4 regions of the Rhizobium sp. TRM95796 genome follow, and region 1 is predicted to be linked to each of the others. Evidence: riboswitches for the same ligand, from Rfam matches in the RefSeq annotation. Region 1 holds a riboswitch; each other region holds the start of a gene.

What was found. A riboswitch is a leader RNA that binds a small molecule or an ion and turns the genes downstream of it on or off. The one in region 1 is predicted to bind cobalamin.
Region 2: linked by a shared signal. The riboswitch ahead of OCK01_RS23700 (aromatic ring-hydroxylating oxygenase subunit alpha) and the one ahead of OCK01_RS02560 (ABC transporter ATP-binding protein) in region 1 are both predicted to bind cobalamin.
Region 3: linked by a shared signal. The riboswitch ahead of bluB (5,6-dimethylbenzimidazole synthase) and the one ahead of OCK01_RS02560 (ABC transporter ATP-binding protein) in region 1 are both predicted to bind cobalamin.
Region 4: linked by a shared signal. The riboswitch ahead of OCK01_RS19395 (energy-coupling factor ABC transporter permease) and the one ahead of OCK01_RS02560 (ABC transporter ATP-binding protein) in region 1 are both predicted to bind cobalamin.

Annotation. Positions count from the first base shown of each region.
Region 1 is NZ_JAOXHE010000001.1:525,639-529,843, forward strand. It holds gene OCK01_RS02555 (M10 family metallopeptidase C-terminal domain-containing protein) at 1-1,099, opposite strand, end outside; cobalamin riboswitch at 1,253-1,467, shown strand; gene OCK01_RS02560 (ABC transporter ATP-binding protein) at 1,591-2,400, shown strand; gene OCK01_RS02565 (ABC transporter substrate-binding protein) at 2,397-3,347, shown strand; gene OCK01_RS02570 (FecCD family ABC transporter permease) at 3,690-4,205, shown strand, end outside.
Region 2 is NZ_JAOXHE010000014.1:22,534-26,738, reverse strand. It holds gene OCK01_RS23710 (CTP synthase) at 1-553, shown strand, start outside; gene OCK01_RS23705 (NADH:flavin oxidoreductase/NADH oxidase) at 615-1,745, opposite strand; cobalamin riboswitch at 1,921-2,128, shown strand; gene OCK01_RS23700 (aromatic ring-hydroxylating oxygenase subunit alpha) at 2,247-3,494, shown strand; gene OCK01_RS23695 (hybrid-cluster NAD(P)-dependent oxidoreductase) at 3,511-4,205, shown strand, end outside.
Region 3 is NZ_JAOXHE010000005.1:132,147-136,351, forward strand. It holds gene OCK01_RS12005 (F0F1 ATP synthase subunit A) at 1-344, shown strand, start outside; gene OCK01_RS12010 (F0F1 ATP synthase subunit C) at 432-656, shown strand; gene OCK01_RS12015 (F0F1 ATP synthase subunit B) at 739-1,341, shown strand; gene OCK01_RS12020 (F0F1 ATP synthase subunit B) at 1,353-1,844, shown strand; gene bluB (5,6-dimethylbenzimidazole synthase) at 1,911-2,648, opposite strand; cobalamin riboswitch at 2,691-2,867, opposite strand; gene OCK01_RS12030 (ribonuclease HII) at 2,908-3,552, opposite strand; gene OCK01_RS12035 (PA0069 family radical SAM protein) at 3,718-4,205, opposite strand, start outside.
Region 4 is NZ_JAOXHE010000009.1:219,145-223,349, forward strand. It holds gene cbiQ (cobalt ECF transporter T component CbiQ) at 1-630, opposite strand, end outside; gene OCK01_RS19390 (energy-coupling factor ABC transporter substrate-binding protein) at 634-924, opposite strand; gene OCK01_RS19395 (energy-coupling factor ABC transporter permease) at 927-1,595, opposite strand; cobalamin riboswitch at 1,646-1,861, opposite strand; gene OCK01_RS19400 (glycerol dehydrogenase) at 2,005-3,129, opposite strand; gene OCK01_RS19405 (2,4'-dihydroxyacetophenone dioxygenase family protein) at 3,126-3,680, opposite strand; gene OCK01_RS19410 (SDR family NAD(P)-dependent oxidoreductase) at 3,692-4,205, opposite strand, start outside.

The DNA of each region.
Region 1 (4,205 bases):
TGAAGTCGTCGATGAGATCAGAAGCCTTGGCGGTGCTGTCCTTTGCGGTCGAGAAGACGAACAGATCGTCTCCCGCTCCTCCAGACAGAAGATCGCTGCCGGCGCGGCCGACGAGAATGTCGTTTCCCGTCCCGCCATAGAGCGTGTCGGCGCCCGCGCGGCCGATCAACATGTCGGCATCGTTTGCGGCGCTGTCGGCGCTCGTTCCGTCGCCATAGACCGTGGTCACGCCCTTGTCGGTGGCGAGCAGTTCCTCGACCTCCGTCTTGGCCGACAGGCCGAAAGTCTTGAGCGCCGTGCGGATGGCCGGCGCGAGTTCTTCGGTGATGTCGCCGATCGTTTCGACGCCCTTGATCTTCGCCGCCTCGCCCGGATCGTAATTCGCCTCGTAACTCAGAATTTTCTCATGCCATTCCGCCAGCATCTGGCCCGTTTGAACCGCTTCCGAGAATGTCGCCTTGCCGTCCTTGTCATAGAGTCCGAAGAGATCGGCTTCGACATAGCGGCGGTTGGCGATGCCTTGGCCGGCGCTCGCGCCGCCATTGGAATAGTAGCGGATCTGGAACCAGGCTTCGGCGCGATCCCCCTCCTCGATCGCGGCCTTCAACCCGGAGCCCAGCAGGCCCGGATTGTTGTAAGCCAGCGAGAACAGCGCCATGCGCTCATCGGAGTCCGGAATGCCGGACAACCACTTGTCGACATAGCTGTCATAGGTCGGGGAAATCAGGTCGAGCGCTTCGGCGATCTGGTCGCTGCTGGCGAAGGCGAATGTCTTGGGAACATCGCTGTCGACCGACTTGCTCCACGCCGCCATCACCTTGTCGAGCGCCGAGATCAGTGTGGCGCTGGAGCCGTAAGAATGGGTCTTGTCCACCACGGCGTCGAGCTTCGACAGAAGTGTCTCGCTGTAATGTTCCTCCCCGACCATCGCCAGCAGCACCTTGTCGAGATTGGCGCGCAGGCTGAAGCCGATGCCGATCGTCGGCACGCCGACGATATCGACATACGGCTTGGTCGTCGCGCCCTCCAGCAACGTCAGCAACGCCGAGCGTTCCGCAGCATAGTCGCCATGTTCGGTGATCGTGTTCCAGTTCAGCATGCGCGGCTCCTTCTCCCCTATTGTTAGCCGCGACCCGTAAACACCGCGTCGAAAACCATGGTGAACGATTGACAGTCAACAAATGTTATACCATTACAAAGCAAGAGACGAAACTGGATGTCGCGATCCGGCTTGCGCGATAAGAGAGTTGATGGCATGACAGAGAAGAATGGCGCTGTCGCCGCGAAAATGGGCGACGGCTTAATAGGGAACACGGTGAGGACGACCCCAGAGGGGCCGAAGCCGTGGCTGCCCCCGCAACTGTATGCGGCGAGCCTGTCTGCAACGAGCCACTGGCGAAAGCTGGGAAGGCGCAGACCGGCGAAGACCCGCAAGCCAGGAGACCTGCCATTCAGCGACAGTAACCACGGACGGGGTGTTCCGATGCGATTATCGAATGGCGGCCGGCGTCTCGCCGGTCATAACCTGATGCGTATGGCGGCGCCAATCCGCCTTCTCCACAAAACCGGGCGTCTGCCCGAGGCCGCGTCATGAACTGCGCGGTGGACGGTCTGGATCTCGAAGCCCGCGGCGTCAGCTTCGCCCCGCCGCGCGGCCCGAAACTCATCGCCGACATCTCCCTGCGAATTTCCGCCGGTGAACGTCTGGCGATCGTCGGCCCCAATGGCGCCGGCAAGACGACGCTCTTGCGCTGCCTGTTTCGCGGCGTCCGGCCGAGCGACGGCTCGGTGCTGCTCGGCGGCGAGGACATCTGGTCGATCCCGCAGCGCGACTTCGCCCGCAAGGTGGCGGTGGTGCTGCAGGAAAGCCCGGCGGCCTTCCCTTTCAGCGTGCGCGACATCGTCATGATGGGCCGTATTCCCTGGCGGCGGGGATTAAGCCGCTGGTCGGAGGAAGACCGCGCCAAGGTCCACCATGCGCTGGAGCATCTCGGCCTCGAAAACCTCGCCGGGCGGCAGTTTTCCACCCTGTCCGGGGGGGAAAAGCAACGTGTGCTGGTGGCCCGGGCGCTCGCCCAGGAGCCGCGTCTGCTGATCCTCGACGAGCCCTCGAACCATCTCGACATCCGCCACCAGCTCGACATCCTGCATCTGCTTGAAGGCTTGGGCGTCACCGTCATCGCCACGCTGCACGACATCAATCTCGCCGCCGGCTTCGCCTCGCGCGCCGCCATTCTCAACGGCGGACGGCTGACGGCCTTCGGCCCGCCCGAGACGGTGCTCACCGAAACAGCCATCGCCGGCGCTTTCGGCGTCGAGGCCGCAAAATTCCGCATCGGCGCCGAGGGCTCCGCGCGCTTCGCCTTTTCCCGTTCGTCCTATTCCGGAGCTTTCCTGTGAAAACCCTTTCTCTCATCGTCGGCGCAACCTTCTCGCTTTTCGCCACCGCCGCCTTCGCCGCCCCCGTCACGGTCAAGAGTTGCAACCGCGACGTCACCTTCGACGCCGCCCCCAGCCGCGCCATCTCCAACGACGTCAACCTCACCGAAATGATGCTGGTCCTGAAGCTGCAGGACCGCATGGTCGGCTATACCGGCGTATCCGGCTGGAAGACGCTGGACGAGAAAATCCGCGACGGGGTCAAGGAATTGCCTGAACTGTCGCCGAAATATCCGACCAAGGAAGTGCTGCTCGGCGCCGACGCCGACTTCTATTTCGCCGGCTGGAATTACGGCATGAAGGTCGGCGGCGACGTGACGCCGGAAACCCTTCAGCCGCTCGGCATCAAGGTCTATGAGCTGACCGAAAGCTGCGTTCACATCATGAACAAGGCCAAGCCGACCATGGACGATATGTTCGTAGACCTCCTCAATCTCGGCAAGATCTTCCGCGTCGAGGACCGCGCCGAGGCGCTGGTGGCGGGCTATCGCAAGGAGTTGGCCGAAATCGTCGAGGGCGTCGGCCCGATCGATCGTCCCGCCCGCGTCTTCGTCTACGATTCCGGCGAGGAGAAGCCCTTCACCTCGGGCGAATACGGCATCCCCACCGCCATGATCGAAGCCGCCGGCGGTAAGAACATCATGGACGACGTCGAAAAAAGCTGGACCGAAGTCTCCTGGGAGCCGGTGATCGAGCGCAATCCCGAAGTCGTGGTGATCGTCAATTACGGCGAAGTCACCGCCGAGCAGAAGATCGCCTTCATGAAAACCAACCCGGCCTTCAAGAATGTAGACGCGGTCAAGAATGATCGTTTCGTCGTGCTGGACTATGTCGAGGCGACGCCGGGTCCACGCAACATCGGAGCGATCGCACGATTGGCCAAGGCGTTTCATCCGCGCAATATGTGATCAGCGCGCATTGAGCGGCGGCAACTTGGACGACTCGCTAGCGCTGCGGACCGGAAACACCCCCCTCTGCCCTGCCGGGCATCTCCCCCTCAAGGGGGGAGATCGGCTGGGGCGCCGGTTTCCGCTACATTGAATGGCCTCGTTGACGCAACTGATGGCGTCAAGAGAAAGCGAGGCATCACCGCGAGTCAATCTCCCCCTTGAGGGGGAGATGTCCGGCAGGACAGAGGGGGTGGCCAAGATCCCCGACATCTCTGAAACGCAGGAACCGGGCGCGCCAAAACGCCTACCTACAAATCTTGCACGCAAAACTGAAACAAAAACAAGTAGCAACCGCTCCCCATGCCCCCTCTCCGCCTCCTCCTGATCACCGCGGCGCTCCTCGGCCTTCTCTGCCTCACCATGATCATGGCGGTGTCGCTGGGCGCAGCCTCCATTCCCGCTCTCACGGTGTGGAAGATCGTGGCCAACAAGATTGCGCCCGATATGATTGCGGTCGACTGGTCGGCGGGACGGGAAAGCATCGTCTGGGATGTCAGGCTGCCGCGCGTCATTCTCGGCGGGCTGGTCGGCGCGGGTCTCGGTCTGACCGGCGCGGTGCTGCAGCCGCTGACCCGCAATCCGCTCGCCGATCCGCATCTGCTCGGCGTCTCCTCGGGCGCGGCGGTCGGCGCGGTGATCGCGTTGATCCATGTCGGCATGGTGCTGGGAGCGCTGACCGTGCCGGTCTTCGCCTTCGCCGGGGCGCTCGTCGCCATGATCACCGTTCCGATCGCCGCGCGCGTCGGCCACGCCAATGGCGCGGACCGGCTGGTTCTGGCAGGCGTCGCCGTCTCCTTCGTCTTCACCGCGCTCGCC
Region 2 (4,205 bases), on a different contig from region 1:
TGAAGGCAAGATCCGGGCGGCGCAATTCGCCCGCGAGCGCAAGGTGCCCTATTTCGGCATCTGCTTCGGGATGCAGATGGCGGTGGTGGAAGCCGCCCGCAATCTCGCCGGCATCGAGCATGCGTCCTCGACGGAATTCGGCAAGACCAATGAACCGGTGGTCGGCCTTATGACCGAATGGGTCAAGGGCAACGAGCTTCAGAAGCGCTCGGCGTCGGGCGATCTCGGCGGCACGATGCGCCTCGGCGCCTATCGCGCCGCTCTCAAGAAGGGCACCAAGATCGCCGACATCTACGGTTCGACCGAGATTTCCGAGCGTCATCGCCATCGCTATGAAGTGAATGTCGACTACAAGGATCGTCTGGAAAACTGCGGTCTGGTGTTCTCCGGCATGTCGCCGGACGGCGTGCTGCCTGAGACGGTTGAATATCCCGATCATCCCTGGTTCATCGGCGTGCAGTATCACCCCGAGCTCAAGAGCCGGCCTTTCGAGCCGCATCCGCTGTTTGCGAGCTTCGTCGAAGCGGCGTTGGTGCAGAGCCGCCTGGTCTGATCGTCCAAGAGCAGAATTCAAAAAGGCCCGGAAGCGACGCTTCCGGGCCTTTCGTTTTGCATCAGGCGTAGGCGCCCTTGCGCAGGACCTTGTCCTTGGCGCGCACAGCGTAACCGGCCTGCGGCGCATGCAAGTCATAGGCGCCGTCGCTCGGATCGAGCGCGACTTTGGCGTGGGCGGCGAAATTGGGATCGTCGAGCGCCTCGCGGGCCAGCGCGACGAGATCGGCCTTGCCTTCGGTCAGCAAGGCTTCGGCCTCGCGCGCTTCGGTGATGAGGCCGACGGCGGCGGTGGGAATGTCCGATTCAGTGCGGATGCGGGCGGCGAGATCGGCCTGGTAGAGCGGGCCGGGCTTGATCGACGCGCCGTCGAAGCCGCCTGAGGAGACGTCGATCACATCGACGCCGCGCGCCTCGAGTTCGCGGGCGAGCACGATGCTGTCCTCGATCGTCCAGCCGTCCGGATGCCAGTCGGTGGCGGAGATGCGGCAGAACAGCGGCTTGGACGCCGGCCAGGCGGCGCGGACGGCCTGGGCCAGTTCGAGCAGCAGGCGCATGCGGTTTTCGCGCGAGCCGCCATACTCGTCCGTGCGCTTGTTGGCGAGCGGCGAAAGGAACTGGTTGAGAAGATAGCCGTGCGCGGCGTGGATCTCGACCACGTCGAAGCCGGCTTCCTCGGCCCGGCCGACGGCGGCGACATAGGCTTCCTTGAAGCTCTGGATGTCCTCCAGCGTCATTTCGCGCGGCGTCTTGTAGCCGCGTGCGGACTCGGAATGGATGACCGGGCTCGGCGCGATCGGCTCCCAATCCTCGTAACCGATCGACAGCTTGTCTTCGTCCCTGACCTCGGGACGGAACGGCACGGGAGACGAGGCCTTGCGACCGGCATGGGCCAATTGAATGGCGGCGGCTGCGCCCTGGCTATGGATGAAGGCGACGATGCGTTCGAGCGGCGTGATCTGGAAATCCGACCACAGGCCAAGATCGGCGTAGGAGATGCGCCCCTCGGGCGAAACGGCGGTCGCCTCGACCATGACCAAGCCGAAACCGCCGATGGCGAAGCGGGCGAGATGGGCGAAATGCCAGTCGTTGGCCGCGCCGTCGATGGCCGTATATTGGCACATCGGAGCAACCATGAGGCGGTTCTTGAGCGTCAGACCGCGCGCCTGGAAAGGAGAAAAAAGCATGCTCATCGGAAGATCCTTGTAAAGCTCCGCGCCCCTTTCGGTCCGAGACCACAGCGCGGCTCCCGGCATATCGGCGCCATGGTCGAAGAATGCAAGGCGCTTAAATGTGGACGCGGTCGGATTTTATCCGCGCCGAGCAAGACAATGTCGCAAACGAACTCGCCGTGTCGCATGAGCCGTGGTGATATCCGGACATCGAGGCGCCTCGCGGTCTAGGCCAAGGGGTTAAATGGGAAGCCGGTGTTCGAACCCGGCGCTGCCCCCGCAACGGTAAAGACGCTGAATTCGCGACGGGAGCCACTGGGCCATAGGCCTGGGAAGGAGATCGCGAAAGTCCTGGAAGGGACGGCGTCTGAGCCCGGACACCAACCTCGACGACATAACCCGACTGATCGCGGTGGGCGATCAAAGGAAGACCGGCGGATCGTCCGCGCTTTCGCGCGCGGCGTTTGGCGGTATTCCGCGCGCGTCCACCATGCCCAGCCCTTGAATTGACGAGGATCGACCATGGATATTCGCGCCGACATGCTCTCCAGACTCCGCGCCCGCAAACCCGGTTACAGCCTGGACCAACCCTTTTATATCGATCCCGACTATTTCAAGCTCGATCTCGAAGAGATCTGGTATCGCGACTGGCTTTTCATCGGCCATGATTGCGAATTGACCACGACCGGCGCCTATATGACCGTGCAGGTCGGCGCCTATCCGGTGGTGATCGTGCGCGGCGAAGACGGCCGCATCAACGCCTTCCACAATTCCTGTCGCCATCGCGGCAGCCGCGTCTGCACCAAGGAGCGGGGACAGTCCAACAAGCTCGTCTGTCCCTATCACCAGTGGACCTATGAGCTCGACGGCTCGCTGGCCTTCGCGCGCCAGATGGGCGAGAATTTCGACACGACCAATTTCGGCCTGAAGCCGGTGGCCTGCGAAACGGCGGGCGGCTACATCTTCATCTGTCTCGCCGACCAGCCGATGGATTTCGCGCCGTTCCGGGCGATGATGGAGCCCTATTTCCTGCCGCACCGGCTGCGCGACGCCAAAGTGGCCTTCGAGAGCACGATCATCGAAAAGGGCAACTGGAAGCTCGTCTGGGAAAACAACCGCGAATGCTACCATTGCGCCGGCAATCATCCCGAACTCTGCAAGACCTATCCGGAAGCGCCGACCGCTTCGGGCGTCAGCGGCGCAGAGGATGATCCGGAGATCACCGAACATTGGGCGAAGTGCGAAAACATCGGTCTGCCCAGCAAATTTGTGATCGACACCGACGGCCAGTACCGCACTGCGCGCATGCCGCTGCTCCGCGACGCCGTCAGCTACACGATCTCCGGCCGCAAGGCGGTGCAGATGCGACTGTCCGACAATGTCAACATGGACCGGATCGGAACGCTGCTGCTGTTCCATTATCCCACCACCTGGAACCATGTGCTGAGCGACCACGCGATCAGCTTCCGCGTCATGCCGATCAGCGCCACGGAAACGGCGGTCACCACCAAATGGCTGGTGCACAAGGATGCGGTGGAAGGCATCGATTATCGTCTCGACGAATTGACGCATGTCTGGACCGAGACCAACGACCAGGACCGCCAGATCGTCGAGGAAAACGCCTTTGGCATTCACTCGCCGGCCTATGAGCCCGGCCCCTATTCGGAAATGCATGAGGGCGGCGTGGCGCAATTCGTGGACTGGTATTCGAGCTTCATGGAAAAGCGGCTGACGGATGCGGGCAAGCCCGCGCTGCGGTCCGTGGCCTGATCGGAGGACGCGCGCGATGATGCTGATGGGCGCAACGCCGACCCCGCTTCCGCTCGACGAGCTGAAGCCCTGGAATTCCGCAAGGCAGATGCTGGTCTGCACTGGCGTCACCGACGAGGCGCCGGAGGTGAAGACCTTCACCTTTGCGGTTGAAGGCGGCGGCTGGTTTCGCTACCAGCCCGGCCAATTCATCACGGTCGAGTTGCGCGCCGAGGGCGGCGATCTGCACCGCACCTACACCATCTCGTCATCGCCTTCGCGCCCCTACGCCATTTCGATCACGGTGAAGGCGCAGCCCAACAGCGTCGGCACGCGCTGGATGTTCGAGAATGTGAAGCCGGGTTCGCGCGTCCGGGCTTACGGTCCAAGCGGCCATTTCACGCTGGGGCGGGATCTCGGGCGGAAATTCCTGTTCGTCTCGGCCGGCTCCGGCGTGACGCCGATGATGTCGATGCTGCGCTGGCTCGCCGATTGCGCTCCAGGCACGGATGTCGTCTTCGTCAACAGCGCCCGGCGACCGGAAGAGATCATCTTCCGGGAGGAGCTCGAACTGCTCGCCACGCGGATGCCGAATCTCAAGCTGGCTTTCCTGCCGGAGCATCGTTCCGGAGCCGCGCCCTGGGCGGGGCTGATGGGGCGCATCGACATGCGCAAGCTCGAAATGCTCGCGCCTGATTTCCTGAAGCGCGACATTTTCTGCTGCGGGCCGGA
Region 3 (4,205 bases), on a different contig from region 1:
ACGGCCTCCACTTCTTCGGTCTGTTCGTCCCGTCGGGCGTGCCGATGCTCGTCGTTCCCCTGGTGACCATGATCGAGGTCGTGTCATTCCTGTCGCGCCCCGTCAGCCTCTCGGTTCGTCTCTTTGCGAACCTGCTCGCCGGCCACATCACGCTCAAGGTCTTCGCCGGTTTCGTGGTCTCGCTCGGCGTGCTCGGCCCGATCGGCATCGTCGGCGCCATCCTGCCGCTGCTGATGACCATCGGTCTCACCGGTCTCGAATTCCTGGTCGCCTTCCTGCAGGCCTATGTGTTTGCGGTTCTGACCTGCATGTATCTCAACGACGCGGTTCATCCGGGCCACTAAGGTCGTGAGTAGAGTTCGGCGTCGGTTGACACTGACCGGCGCTCCTGATTAACAGCCACCAAACGAAAACACTGAAGGAGTTCTACAATGGAAGCTGAAGCAGCAAAGTACATCGGCGCCGGTATCGCTTGCCTCGGAATGGGCGGCGCAGCCCTCGGCCTCGGCAACATTTTCGGCAACTACCTCGCCGGCGCGCTTCGCAACCCGTCTGCAGCCGACGGCCAGTTCGGCCGCCTGATTTTCGGCTTCGCCGTGACGGAAGCTCTGGGCATCTTCTCGCTGCTCGTCGCTCTTCTCGCTCTCTTCGGCTGATCGGCGTCTCAAAAAACCATCGGGCCATGGCGTTCGGCCGTGGCCCGTTTTTTGATACCGTATCCTTGCCCTGGAGGAAGGAATGTTTGTGACGACAGCCTATGTTCTGTCCGCCACGGCGGTGGAAGGGGCAGTGCAGTCGACGGAAGCCGAAGTGCACACCGAAACCGGTGTTCCGCACGACGCCGGCCACGCCGATGTGTTCCCTCCCTTCGACGCGACCCAATATCCATCGCAGCTTCTCTGGCTGGCGGTTACCTTCGGCGCCTTCTATTTCCTGGTGTCGAAGCTGATTACTCCTCGCATCGGTTCGATCATCGAGACCCGTGAAGCCCGCATCGCCGGCGATCTCGCCGAGGCGCGGCGGATGAAGGACGAAGCCGACGCCGCAGTCGCCAAATACGAGCAGGAACTCGCCGCAGCTCGCGCAAAGGCGCAGGGCATCGCAGCCGAAGCTCGTGACGCCGCCAAAGTGAAGTCGGACGCCGAGCGCCAGCAGCTCGAAGCCGATCTCGCCAGGAAGATCTCGGAAGCAGAGGCCAGCATTGCCGCCATCAAGGCGACTGCGCTGGGCGAAGTCTCCACCGTGGCGCAGGACGCCGCAGCGGAGATCGTCAACCGGCTCACCGGCGTTTCCGTCAACTCGGGCGAAGCCGCTGACGCGGTCAACGCCGTGAAAGGCTGAGGAGGCTCGTAATGGATGCAACATTTTGGGCGCAGATCTGGGCGCAAGTCGCGCTTCTGATCTTCCTCGGGGTGATCATTTACCTCAAGGTTCCCGGCATGGTCACCCGCGCGCTCGATTCGCGCGCGGAGAAGATCGCATCTGAACTGAATTCGGCCAAAAAACTGCGCGACGAAGCGCAGGCCCTGTTGGCCGAATACCAGAAGAAGCGCGCCGCCGCCGAAGCGGAAGCCGCCGAAATCGTCGCCGCCGCAAAGCGGGAAGCCGATGCTCTGGCCGAGGAGGCCAAGCAGAAGACCGCCGATTACGTGGCTCGCCGCACTCTGATGTCCGAACAGAAGATCAAGCAGGCGGAAGCCGAAGCTGTGGCCGCTGTTCGTTCCGCCGCCGTCGACCTCGCGGTCGCCGCTGCGGAAAAGTTGATCGCCGGCAAGACCGACGCCTCGCTCTCCAACGCGCTGTTCAACGACGCGGTGGGCGAAGTGAAGTCCCGGCTCAACTGAGCGCGTCTCGGAGCCTCGATTGAAGAACCCGCCGCGAGGCGGGTTTTTTATGGGCGCTGTCGCGTTTCAGGCGGGCGGTACCGGTTTCATCGCAATTTCGCGATAGAGCCGCAACACATGCGACTCCTCCGGCCAGCGTTCCGAAAAGATGAGCCGGTCGAGCGGCATCCGGTCACGCCAACCCTTGGTTTCGAGTTCCGGCTTTCTGTAGAGCTCCGACACATGGCCGACGCAGAGATAGGCGACGATTTCAACGCTGTCGGGTATGCCCAGCAACGCGGCCAGGCGGCGATGGTCGAAGATGCTCACCCAGCCGACGCCGATGCCCTCCGCCCGTGCGGCCAGCCAGAAATTTTGCACTGCGCAGACAGTCGAATAGATGTCCATGTCGGGATGATGCGTGCGGCCGAGCACGAACTCGCCGCCGCGCTTGCGGTCGCAGGTGATGCAGATGTTGAGCGGGGCTTTGAGTATCCCCTCCAGCTTGAGCGCCCGGTACTTCTTCTTGACGTCGCCCTCCAACCGGTCGGCGGCTTCGTTGTTGGCCTCCTCGAACAATCGGTGGACGGCGCGGCGATTGGCTTCCTCGCGGATCAGGATGAAATTCCACGGCTGTGTCAGCCCCACCGAAGGGGCGGCATGGGCAGCCGCCAGCAGTCGGTCGAGCAGCGTCGTATCGATCGGATCGGCAAGAAACTCGTTGCGGACGTCGCGCCGCGTATGGATGGCGCGGTAGACCGCGTCTTTGTCGGCATCGGAAAACGGACCCACGGCCGTGAGGTCGCGATGAGCGGCGCCAAGCATGTTACCCCCTGCGTCTGGCGTGCCCGCTGCGCCGTCCTCGCGCGTCGGGCTATGTCGTCCGGTCGGTCTTCTGGCTCGGTTTCATCTGCCGCTTCGCCTTCCCGGTCTCCCAGTGGCGTCTCGAAGCGGCATCCGCCTTACAGCGCTGGGCGCGCGCCGGTTTCGCACCGGCTTCCCGATTCTCCCGCGCGAGCGGGCGCCGGACGATAATGATGTAGCTGAAATAGTGTCCCCGCGGCAATCCATCCCGCGACAAGAACTAGTCCTTCCGCAGCGGGCGAAAGCTCATGCGGTGGAGGGGGCAGGGGCCGAGTTCGATGATGGCGCGGCGGTGCACGACGGTGGCGTAGCCCGCATGCTTCTCGAAGCCGTAGCCCGGATGAGAATGCGCCGCCGCCTCCATCATCCGGTCGCGGGTGACTTTGGCGACGATCGACGCCGCGGCGATCGAGACCGAGCGGGAATCGCCCTTGACGAAGGCCTTGCCGGGGCAGGGCAGGCCGGGGGGAACGTCGCGGCCGTCGATGACTGCGAAATCGGGCCGCCTGTACAGAGAAAGGGTCGCCCGCCGCATGGCTTCGAGGCTCGCCTTGCGAATGTCCGTCCGGTCGATTCCCAAGGCGCTGACCGAGGCGATGGCGACCTCGGCGCTTCCCAGGATCTCCGCATAGAGCCTCTCGCGTTCGGAGAGCGAGAGTTGTTTGGAGTCGTTCAGGCCGGTCGGAATACGGGCGCGGTCGAGCACAACCGCGCAAGCGACCACGGGTCCCGCGAGCGGTCCGCGGCCGACCTCGTCGAGGCCGACGATGCGGTCGTAGCCGTCGCGCATCAACGCTTCCTCGATCGCGAAAGTCGGGGCGACGTCTTCAAACAAGAAAGGTAGGGAATCGGCGGGACGCGTCATGCGGGGTTTGTGGCATATCCCGCCGATTCCCCGCAAGTCCCGGATCGAGGGCGGCGGCCCGGGATGCTTGCGGGCGCCATCCGTCGTTGCGGTTCGACGGAGGGCGCTGGTCGACGCTGGGTCCGGCTTCAGGGACATGCCGGGCCCAGCATCCGATACTGAGAACTAGAGGAGGCTCAGTTGCACCCCATAGCCGGACGGAGGCACGAAGAGATCGGTGTTCAGCTGAATGCCGCGCCGCCTGAGATCGAGCTTCTTGGCGGCGAGTTCGAACCTCCGATGCAGTTGCCAGGCATAGGGACCGGCGCCCTTCATGCGTTTGCCGAATTCGGCGTCGTAGTCCTTTCCGCCGCGCATGGAGCGCACCAGGTTCATCACGTGCCGGTAGCGATCCGGATAGTTGCGCAGCAGCCAATCGCGAAACAACGGGCTGACTTCGAAGGGCAGGCGCAGCAGGATGTAATTGGCTTCCCTGGCCCCGGCGGCGGCCGCGGCGTCGAGAATGCGTTCGAGTTCGTGATCGTTGAGCGCCGGGATCATCGGCGCGGCCAGCACGGCTGTGGGAACGCCCGCTTCGGTCAAGGCCCGGATCGCCTCCAGTCGCCGCGTCGGGGTCGAGGCGCGCGGCTCCATCAGCCGGGCGAGCTTGCGAT
Region 4 (4,205 bases), on a different contig from region 1:
CCTGGCGGCCAAGCCCGTCTCCATGCGCCGAGCGCGCGCGAAGACGCGCGGCAGCAGAGACGCGAGCAACAGCCCGTTCGATTTCAGCATGCGCCGTTTTCCTGTGTAACCCAGTCGAGCATCGAGCGATTGCCGACCGGCGTTCAGACAATCCAGCAAGACCCAGATGATCCGGAACATCACCATGGCGATATCGGATATTTCCGCGTTCAAGCCCTTCCGCTGCAAGAGTTGAAGAATGCTCGGAAGCGGCGTGGTGAGCGCGAGAAACAGCAAACAGCAAACACAGGCGCTGCTTCTGAGAGCGACGAAACAGGCTTGGCCAATTCCCTCGTCGGAAACCAGCGCGATGTGAGGGACGTATCCGACCACCGTCACGGAAAAAAGCTGCGCCACGCCGCCGGTTGCGATGAAGAGCAGCGGGATCCGCGCCGCGGCGGCTATGTCGCGCCAAGCTATACCGGCGCCGAAATGCGTCAGCGCCAGCATCGCCAGGAGCACGGCGGCCTGTGTGGACCATCCCGCCGACAAGAGCGAAAGAGCCATGACGCCCAATGAGAGAAAGAGCTTCTCGCCAGCGGCGTGACGCCGCCAGCGATTGGTCTGCGCACAGCGATCGATCGCGCGCATGACTCAGTGCGAATCGGAACGCTTGGCCGGCGATGTGCGGCGTCCGAAATAGAACCCGATCAACCCGGCGCCGATCGCAGCCTGCAAGGCAAACAACAGGCTTTCGATTTCGCCGCTCGGCGGTTCCCAAAGCGGCGTAGCCCATGGCTGATAATCGGGTCGGATTTGCGTGATGACCGCTTCGGCCTCGCCATCGGAGCCGCCGAATTCGGCGTCTCCGCCGTGATGGATGACGAGCGGCAGAATTGCCAGGACGATGACGGCCAGCAGGAGCCAGAGATTACGTTTCAGCATGATCAGGCCTTCGCGTTCAGGATATTGAGTGCATTCATCTCGCCGCGGCTGTAGCGCTGCAGGAGATTGTACACGATCACGGTCAGCAGACCCTCGCTGATGGCGAGCGGCACCTGGGTCAGCGCGAAAATGCCGAGAAACTTCGCCGCGGCGCCCGCCATGCCGGAGACCGGATCGGGAAACGCCAGCGCAAGCTGCAGCGACGTCGTCACATAGGTGGCGAGATCGCCGAGCGTCGCGGCCAGAAAAATCGCGATCGCGCCGCTGAATCCTGCTCCGGACACCCCTTTGAAGATGCCATAGGCGACGAAGGGACCGACAATGGCCATGGAGAATATGTTGGCGCCCAGCGTGGTCAGGCCGCCATGGGCGAGAAGAAGCGCCTGGAACAACAGGACGATCGTCCCAAGAACCGTCGTCACCGTTGGCCCGAACAGCGACGCCGCAAGCCCGGTGCCTGTCGGATGGGAGCAACTGCCCGTCACAGACGGGATTTTCAAAGCCGACAGGATGAACACATAAGCGCCCGAAGCCGCCATCAACAGTTTGATCTCGGGCTTTTCCCGGACGAGCTTTACAATGCGCCTCGCCCCATAGATCACGAATGGCGCGGACACCACGCCCCAGCCAACCGCATGCGCGGCCGGCAAATATCCTTCCATAATATGCATAACACGCCCTCAACCACGCCCACCGCGCAGCTTGATAAAGTCGCCACGGAATGTCGTGGCCCAGCGATGGCAGGTATCCTGGCTCGCGGGTCATGGCTCGATCCGCCTTATCAGCCGACAAGCAGCCAATGGCATAATGGATGTCGCTCACCGCTCACAGTTGCGGGGGCAGCCACGGTCTCGGCCCCTGATGGGTAGTCCTCACCGTGTTCCCTTTTGATCCACCCTTCTTCAAGTCAGGCGGAACCATCCCGGAAATCACTATGCTCGACTCGTCGAAAACACAATATCTAAACGTCAGCAGAATGAATGCGGGCCTGCGCGAGCCGTCTGGAAACGCGCGACATTCCACACCGCTTCCCGAAAGCGGGCGGTAACACGAGTGAACTGCGTCGGGGCAACGGCGCGTCTAGCCGGCGACGGCTCGATCACGCGACGGGCCCCGCCGGTCCATATGGTGCGCAAGCTCTTCGACGTGTTCGATGGCCAGCATGATCGTCTCGACACTCACCGGATTGGGCATATTGCCGAGATGAGGAGCCGTCATGGTCCAGCGAGCGAGGTCCTCGATCTCCGCCTTGGTCGGCTCGCTCATGCCGAGATCGCCGAGCGAGGTGGCGAGACCGATCGAACCGTTGAATGCGACGAGCGATTGGAGTTCGCCCCGGCGGCCTTCGGCCGCGAGTTGCACCAGCGCGCCCCAGGCGACATGCTGGCCGTGGATCGCGTCCTTGGCGCCCCTGGCTTTCACCAGGCCGCGGGTGAGGCTGTGGGCCAGCGACAGCCCCCCGTTTTCGAAGCCGAGGCCGCTCATCAGGATCGTCGCCTCGATCGTGTCTTCGAGGGCTTGGGTCATTCTGCCCGCGTCGAGATCCACCATCGCGGTCTGCGCAGAGCGGCGCAGCGTCTGATAGCAGGCGTCGGCGATAACCGCGGCCGAGACGAGCGGTCTCGTGCCGAAGGGTGTGACGCCCGAGCCGTTCAGGCAGCCTTCAGCCTCGAATTTCTTGGCGACGGCGTCGCCGATTCCGGCCAGCAGGAAGTGCCGCGGCGCCCGCGCGATGAGGGTCGTATCGACGATCACGGCTTCCGGAGAACGGGCGAGACGATCGACCGAGATCATCACGTGATGATCGTCATACATGGCGATGGCGCTGCTGGTCGGGCTGTCGTTGGAGGCGATGGTCGGCACGGTGATCACGTCAAGGCCGAGCTTGCGCGCCAGTCCCTTGGCGGCGTCGAGCGATTTTCCGCCGCCGATGCCGATCGCAAGTGAAGGACGTTGACCTGACAGCGCCGCTTCCAGCGCGTCGATGGCGGGATAGGTGATCTCGCCGGAAAACGGCAGGACGATCGGCGTCAGCCCTTCCGCCGCCAGAAGCGTCTCGAGTCGATCCTTGAGAAGATCGAGCACGAAGGCGTCGGCGATGATCGCCGGATTGGTCCCGAACGGCCTGGCAAGGCGGCCGAGCTCGTCCAGCGCGCCCGGACCCTGAAGATAACGATGCGGTCCGCCGAAGATCCTGAGGCTCACTTGACCAACTCCATCAGCCGATCGACTCCGAGCCCGTTCTGGCCATAATGCCGGCGGGCGGCGGCGAGTTTGGTGAACACGTCTTCATAGCCGAGCGCCACGCCGTCGGGGTCGACATAGACATAACCGCCGGTGACATGAAACAGCGTGATCATCTCGCCGACATCCTCCGGCACGACCAGCGTATGCGTTTCGCCCGGCGGCTCGAAGGCGTAGCTCATCGGCGTCGCCTCCCAGTCATGTTCGAGATAGCGCCAGCGCCCCCGCAGCGTGAAGGCGTGAACCGGGCCGCTGTGACGATGCCGCGACAGCACGCCCGCTTTTCGAACCCGGAGCAAATTGACGTAATAGCCCTGGCTCACAGACAGCACGAGCGGCCGGAACGAGACGCCCTCGGCCTGCGGGATCCAGAGGCGCTCGTCAGCGTCGAGGTCGAGGCCGTCGCCCAGGAATATGTCCGACATCATTCCGAAGGGTTGCGGCTGGCGATAGGCGATCTTGCTCGCATCCATGCGGGCTTCAGGGCGGGGCGTGTCGAGGTTCGCGGTCATGGCGTCGCTCCTCAATCGAGCGGGAAGGCGTCGGATGGAGCCCCCCAGGAACAATAGCCGCCGTCGACCGGCAGCGTGATCGCGGTGATGAACTTGGCCTTGTCGGAGGCCAGGAACACCATGGCCTCGGCGATGTCTTCGGCCGTGCCCATCTTGCCCATCGGCGTACGGCGACGAATGCGCTTCTCGTCGATCTTGCCTTCGGCGATGAGCTTTTCGGTGAGCGGCGTCATCATGTAGCCGGGCGCCACCGCGTTGACGCGAACATTGTGAGGACCCCATTCGCAACCCAGCACCTGGGTCAACATGCCGATGCCGGCCTTGGCGGCGGAATAGGCGGTGCGGACCGGAAGGCCCATCAGCCCGGCGATGGAATTGAGATTGAGGATCACGCCGGAGCGTCGCGCGATCATCGACGGCGCCACGGTCTTGGAGACGAGGTAGGTGCCGGTCAGATGCACGTCTATCAGACGCTGCCAGTGACTGAGCGTCTGATCCACCGTGGGCGTGAAACTGTCGGGCATG